3 regions of the Paraburkholderia sp. EG287B genome follow, and region 2 is predicted to be linked to each of the others. Evidence: predicted binding sites of a transcription regulator. Region 2 holds the regulator's gene; each other region holds the start of a gene.

Region 1 (2,267 bases), on a different contig from region 2:
AAACGCCGAACTCGTCGGCCAGTTCGTGCAGGGTCGAGCCGCCCGAACCGTCGTCGTCCACGTTGAGCCAGCGCGCCTCGATGATGCGGCGGCTGCGTGCGTCGAGCGCTTCCAGCGCGCTCGCAATGCCGTCCGACTGCAGGCGGTCGCGCGAACGTGCGGCGAGCACGGCGCTCGGCTCGCTGTGCGAGTCGGCGAGCCAGGCGATCGGGGCGAACGACTCCTCGCCGTCTTCGGTCTGGCCTTCGAGCGCGATGTCGGCGCCCGAGAGGCGCGTTTCCATTTCCACGACCTCTTCGCGCTTCACGTTCAGTTCCTGCGCGAGGCCGTCGATTTCTTCCGGCGTGAACGACTGCAGGCCCTGCTTGTGGCTGCGCAGGTTGAAGAACAGCTTGCGCTGCGCCTTGGTCGTGGCGACCTTCACCATGCGCCAGTTGCGCAGGATGTACTCGTGGATCTCGGCCTTGATCCAGTGCATGGCGTACGACACGAGACGCACGTTCTGCTCGGGGTCGAAGCGCTTCACGGCCTTCATCAGGCCGATGTTGCCTTCCTGGATCAGGTCGGCGTGCGGCAGGCCGTAACCGAGATAATTGCGCGCGATCGACACCACGAGGCGCAGGTGCGACAGCACCAGGCGGCGCGCGCCTTCAAGATTGTTCTGCTCGCGAAACTCGGTCGCGAACTGACGCTCTTCTTGTGGCGTCAGCATCGGGATCCGGTTCACGGCCTGAATATAGGCGTCGATGTTGCCCAGCTGGCCGGGCAACAGGGAAGCATTCGCGAGCGCCAATGAGCCCCCGGCCTTGGCCGACGACGGGCTCAGCGTACTCGGAAGGGTCATGGTCATTGCGTTGCTCACGTAGCGAACTCCTCAGGAATCTTGCAAAAGTCAGACACCGACTCCACGGTGGATGTTAGCACTCTGAATCCCCGAGTGCTAATACTTGGAGTCTGTAGGGGCTTCAAGGTTCCTTGATCCCTATCGAAATGGTTGTATCGATAGATTACACTAAACGCCGGCCGTCAAGCAGGGCGGGGCCTGGCGCCCGGCGCAGGCCCGCACAGGGGGCAGGCCGAAGGAACACTCTAGAACAGGGCAGTAGTCCAGCGCGAGGGCGCAGGAAATAAAGGGTGGAATCAGCGACGCTCGAAGGACCGCGGAGCGCCTGGACCTTGCCACGGAATCTGACAAATAGACATCGGACAAAGACGAAAGTGCTGCGCTGCGACATCCGGGCGCGGCCGCCGGGATGTCGCTGTCGCCACGCGCGGTTTTCACCGGGCGCGTGGCGTATGCCCCATACATGGAGGCGATGTCTTTGATCGCAAGTATCCTTGCGCCAAAACCTGGTATAAATTTCAGCCAGACGTATGCAGAAAATCTTCGGCGTAGATCTGCGCTCAGGCGCGGACCGACGCGCAAGGGGCTCGAGCGATGGCGGCAAAACTAATCGATGCGATTCGCGGACTTGAGCGCGAGCGTTTTCGCGCGATGGTCGACGGCGACGGCACGTCGCTGGACCAGTTGCTGTCCGATCACGCGACCTTCGTGCACACCAACGGCAAACGCGAGACCAAGCAGCAGTTCATCGAGGCGATCACGGCGGGCCGCCGCCGCTACCGCCAGATCGAGATCCAGTCGCAGGACGTGCTGCACGCGGGCAACGAGGCCTGCGTGGTCTCCGGCCGCGTGCTCATCGAGATGGAAGCGAACAACGGTGCGCTGCTCTTTCCGATTGCCTATACGGCGATCCAGACGCAGGAAGGGGGCCACTGGCGTCTGCTCGCATGGCAGGCGACGCGTTGCGCGATCGAGTGACGACCGGTAAGTCCACTCGCTGAAAGGCCGCGTAGGCGCTTCAGGCGCACGCCGGCGGCCCGTTTTGCCGCCGGCGCTCAACAATGCCGCCGATTTCCCTGCTCAAACTCAAACTGCTTCGCGCACCGCGCGCGGAAGGTGTCAGGCCGCTGCGCGCCGATCCACTTGCGGCCAGACTGCGCGATTCACCGCGCTGACGACTGCCGCGACGCACGCGTGGACCGCGTCTTCGCCCACGCCAACACCGTGGCGCAGCGGCTGGCCGCCTACGCGTGCGCCGACGAACACTGCTGTGCCGCCCTGCGACGTGCGCTCGGTCTCGAACGACGTGATTTCAATGTGCTCACTGGCCATTGCCGCGATGGCGGCGGCGACGGCTTGCGCATGCGCCTCGTCGATGCTCGCGGCAGCCGGCATGGCCACTTCACGGCCTTCCCAGCGCACA
Region 2 (2,267 bases):
AGCAGATGGCGCAGCCCGTCGGCCTGTTTCTGAGTGTGCACGCGTAGCGGCGAGCCTTCGGGCGTCCAGACCGCCGCGTACTTCTTCGCCGACGAGCGGCCGCGAAACGGCAGGATCAGCGTGCGCAGGATGACCTGCCAGATCGGCGCCGGAATCTCGACCACGCGCGGATCGGACAGAAACTGCGCGAGATAGCGGCGCACGGCGCGCGGCGTGGGCGCGTCCGGCGTGCCCAGGTTGATGAGCAGCACGGCGACGCGATGCGCCGCGGCGGACTGCGAAGGCCGCTCCAGGTCGAAACGCATAGGCGATCAGTGGCGCCGCGCGAATGCGCAGCAACGGTTGCATGAAACAAGCATTATAGCGGGCGGTCCTGGCGGGCCAAACCGCAGCCGCGACGCAGCGACTCGCCGCACGTTGGCCATTCGGCCGATGGCGCGCGCCGCGCCTTTCAGGGATGATCGTCGGAAAGGCGAGGGGTGCCCGATGCCCGCTGCGCCCGATGCGGCGCTCAGTTCTGGCTCAGCGTGAGCGAGAGCAGGCGCGCGGTGATGTCGACGATCGGAATCACCCGGTTGTACGCCATGCGCGTCGGCCCGATCACGCCGAGGGTGCCGACGATCTTGCCGTTCACCTCGTAGGGAGCCGTCACCACGCTCATTTCCTCGATCGGCACGAGTTGCGACTCGCCGCCAATGAAAATCTGCACGCCCTGCGCGTGGCTCGAGACGTCGAGCAGCTGCAGGAGACTGGTTTTCTGGTCGAACACGTCGAAGAGCTTGCGCAGGCGCGCCATGTCCGAGGAAAGGTCGGCCACTTCGAGCAGGTTGCGCTCGCCGGAAATGAGCAGGGTATCGCCGCTTTCGGGCTCTTCGGTGCTCGCGGTCACGGCCGCGTGCATGAGCGTGGTCATGTCGCCGCGCAGCGCGTCGATTTCCTCGCGCAGGCGGCGGCGCACCTCGTCGAACGACAGGCCCGCGAAGTGCGCGTTGATGTAATTAGAGGCTTCGATGAGCTCGGAAGGCGTGAAGTCGCGCTGCGTCGCCATGATGCGGTTCTGCACGTCGCCTTCGGGCGTCACGATGATGAGCAGGATGCGCTTGTCGGACAGGCGCATGAACTCGATCTGCTTGAACACGTGGCTGCGCCGGGGCGTCAGCACCACCCCGGCGAACTGCGAGAGGTTCGACAGCACGCTGGCGGCCGCCGCCACCACCTTCTGCGGCTCGCCGGGGCGCAGCGTGGTCTTCACCGCGCGCGTGAGCGCGTCGTCGTCGGAGCTGGGCTCGACGGTGAGCATGGTGTCGACGAACAGGCGGTAGCCGCGCGGCGTGGGCACACGCCCGGCCGAGGTATGCGGGCTGGACACGAGACCCAGCTCCTCGAGGTCCGACATGACGTTGCGGATCGTCGCCGGGCTAAGTTCCAGGCCGGAATAGCGCGACAGCGTGCGCGAGCCGACCGGCTGACCTTCGGCGATGTAGCGCTCGATCAGCGTCTTGAGGAGGGTTTGTGCGCGGGGATCTAGCATGACTCAAAATTTTAGCCTAATGGCGCTTTGGCCGCGAGTACGCCGCCATGCCGGGCCCGGCAGGCACGCCTGCAGCGCGGGGCGGGCCGGTTTCGGCCGCCGTCGCCGGGCGGATTGCACCACACATCGCCCGGTACCCGGCGCGTTGTCATCGCCGTGTCACCGGCTTCGGGCTGGAGAGCGCGGCGCGCAAGGCCCGGCGGGCCGCACCCGGCGTGGCGCCAGGTTCTTTTCGTGACCTGACTATGGTGTAATGCCGGCATGCAGATCCAGAAGATCCAGAGCCAGTTCAAGACGGTTGCGCTCGTTGGGCGCAGCAATACGCCAGGCATTGCCGAGCCGCTGACGGCGCTCGCCCAGACCATTTCGAAGCGCGGCTTCGAGGTCGTGTTCGAAGCGCAGACCGCAGAGGAAATCGGCGCGCAGGGCTATCCCGCGCTGCAGCCGGCCGAAATCGGCGCGCGCGCGGACGTGGCCGTGGTGCTCGGCGGCGACGGCACGATGCTCGGCATCGGCCGCCAGCTCGCGCCCTACCGCACGCCGCTCATCGGCATCAACCACGGGCGGCTCGGCTTCATCACCGACATCGCGTTCTCCGAGATGCAGGAAGTCGTGCCGCAACTGCTCGCGGGCTCGTTCGAGCGCGAGGAGCGCTCGCTGCTGGAGTCGCGCATCACGCGCGACGGCGACCCGATCTACCACGCGCTCGCCTTCAACGACGTGGTCGTGAACCGTA
Region 3 (2,267 bases), 140 kb from region 2:
TTGCGACGATGAGCCAGGCGAGCAATACGCCCTTCGCGAAGCGCCCTTTACCGGTGTGCCAGAACGGGCGGTGTTGCTCGAGTTGATAGTGGTGCAGATAGTCGGCCTGCACCGTGGGGCGACTGGATGCGGCTGCGCCGGCAAACGCGACCTTTGCGACGGCAGGCATAGACGCTGCCGCGGAATCGAGGACTCTCAACGTGGCTTTGGAGCGCGCGTGCGCAACGGTATCCAGCGGACGATCCGTGCCGCAGTAAGGGCAGGAATCGGCGTACTGATAGAGCGCCCCGCCACAGAACTTGCACGGTGTGGGGAAACTCTGGTTACGAGTCATCTGAGCTGACATGCTGTCGTTCCACCGTCATGGCGACGCCATTTCGGCATGTTCAGGATCGTCGTTGAAGCGATCGGCGAAGCCTCGCGGAACCCACGATCTGCATGCGCAGGAGAGCGGCGGCGCCTGACCGGGCGCAGCCGCTCGAAAGATCATATGAGTGATTTTCCGTTCATCCGTTAATTGCCGGTGTTGCCTACCGCACATATGCGCTGCCCGCGAGCAGTGGGCGCCAACAAACCGGTTGTGCATATAAATCGCGCCGGATCATGGCGGGATCGGGGATTTCCCCGAGAGGCGTCCCGGATGACCCGGCAAGCCGGGGCCCACTTGCTGGATGCCGTTGCTTCCAGAGTCATGCGGTTTCTTGTCGGTTCGGATGTCGCGGCGATCTATCTTATTGTTTTAATTGAAGAATAATTCGATGTGGCACTCAGGCCCGACATCCGATAGTTCTAACCGGAACTAGCAAAAGTGCCTCCGGGGTCGAACCAATCTCAACGGAAATTCCCCATTCCGCCCCTTCTTGAATTTGTCACTCCCCGTCCATATAATTAGCACTCACCGCATGAGAGTGCTAACAACTCTGGTGCTAACAACATCTCTGGCTGGCGGTTACCGGCAGCCAGGTTTTCTTGAGTCGCTTCAAGTCCTAATCAAGAGAGGATCTATCCATGAACCTTCGTCCTTTGCATGATCGCGTGATCGTCAAGCGCCTGGATCAAGAAACCAAGACCGCTTCGGGCATCGTGATCCCGGACGCAGCGGCAGAAAAGCCGGATCAAGGCGAAGTCCTGGCCATCGGCCCGGGCAAGCGCGACGACAAGGGCGCCCTGATCGCGCTCGACGTGAAGGTCGGCGATCGCGTTCTGTTCGGCAAGTACGCTGGCCAGACCGTCAAGGTCGATGGCAACGAACTGCTCGTGATGCGCGAAGAAGACATCATGGCCGTGGTGAACAAGTAAGTTCATTCCACCGCTCACTATTCAAGAATTCAAGGAGTTAGAAGATGGCAGCTAAAGACGTCGTGTTCGGCGATTCCGCCCGTTCCAAGATGGTTGAAGGCGTGAACATTCTCGCCAACGCAGTGAAGGTCACGCTGGGTCCGAAGGGCCGCAATGTGGTCCTCGAGCGCTCGTTCGGCGGCCCGACGGTCACCAAGGACGGTGTCTCGGTCGCAAAGGAAATCGAGCTCAAGGACAAGCTCCAGAACATGGGCGCGCAAATGGTCAAGGAAGTCGCTTCCAAGACTAGCGACAACGCCGGTGACGGCACGACGACGGCTACGGTTCTGGCCCAGTCGATCGTCCGCGAAGGCATGAAGTACGTCGCATCGGGCATGAACCCGATGGACCTGAAGCGCGGCATCGACAAGGCCGTCGCAGCAGCAATCGAAGAGCTGCGCAAGGTCAGCAAGCCCTGCACGACCAACAAGGAAATCGCGCAAGTCGGCTCGATCTCGGCAAACAGCGACACGTCGATCGGCGACCGTATCGCTGAAGCGATGGACAAGGTTGGCAAGGAAGGCGTGATCACCGTCGAAGACGGCAAGTCGCTGCAAGACGAGCTGGAAGTCGTCGAAGGTATGCAGTTCGACCGCGGCTACCTCTCGCCGTACTTCATCAACAACCCGGACAAGCAAGTCGCCGTGCTGGAAAGCCCGTTCGTCCTGCTGTTCGACAAGAAGATCTCGAACATCCGCGATCTGCTGCCGGTTCTGGAACAAGTCGCGAAGGCTGGCCGTCCGCTGCTGATCATCGCTGAAGACGTCGAAGGCGAAGCTCTGGCAACGCTGGTCGTCAACAACATCCGCGGCATCCTGAAGACCGTCGCCGTCAAGGCTCCGGGCTTCGGCGACCGTCGCAAGGCCATGCTGGAAGACATCGCGATCCTGACCGGCGGTCAAGTCATCGCTGAAGAAACCGGCCTCACG

The links. Region 2 encodes HrcA, which represses chaperone genes, less so after heat shock. Its sites were predicted from a motif close to TTAGCACTCNNNNNNNNNGAGTGCTAA; they were not measured.
Region 1: the regulator HrcA is predicted to act here: its motif matches at 918-944, upstream of rpoH (RNA polymerase sigma factor RpoH).
Region 3: the regulator HrcA is predicted to act here: its motif matches at 889-915, upstream of groES (co-chaperone GroES).

The regions. Positions count from the first base shown of each region.
Region 1 covers NZ_JBFRCG010000034.1:12,329-14,595, forward strand. The annotation lists gene rpoH (RNA polymerase sigma factor RpoH) at 1-862, opposite strand, end outside; gene AB4Y40_RS39435 (nuclear transport factor 2 family protein) at 1,439-1,822, shown strand; gene leuA (2-isopropylmalate synthase) at 1,964-2,267, opposite strand, start outside.
Region 2 covers NZ_JBFRCG010000014.1:120,731-122,997, reverse strand. The annotation lists gene hemH (ferrochelatase) at 1-305, opposite strand, end outside; gene hrcA (heat-inducible transcriptional repressor HrcA) at 512-1,531, opposite strand; gene AB4Y40_RS25940 (NAD kinase) at 1,793-2,267, shown strand, end outside.
Region 3 covers NZ_JBFRCG010000014.1:259,007-261,273, forward strand. The annotation lists gene AB4Y40_RS26495 (hypothetical protein) at 1-169, opposite strand, end outside; gene groES (co-chaperone GroES) at 1,009-1,299, shown strand; gene groL (chaperonin GroEL) at 1,344-2,267, shown strand, end outside.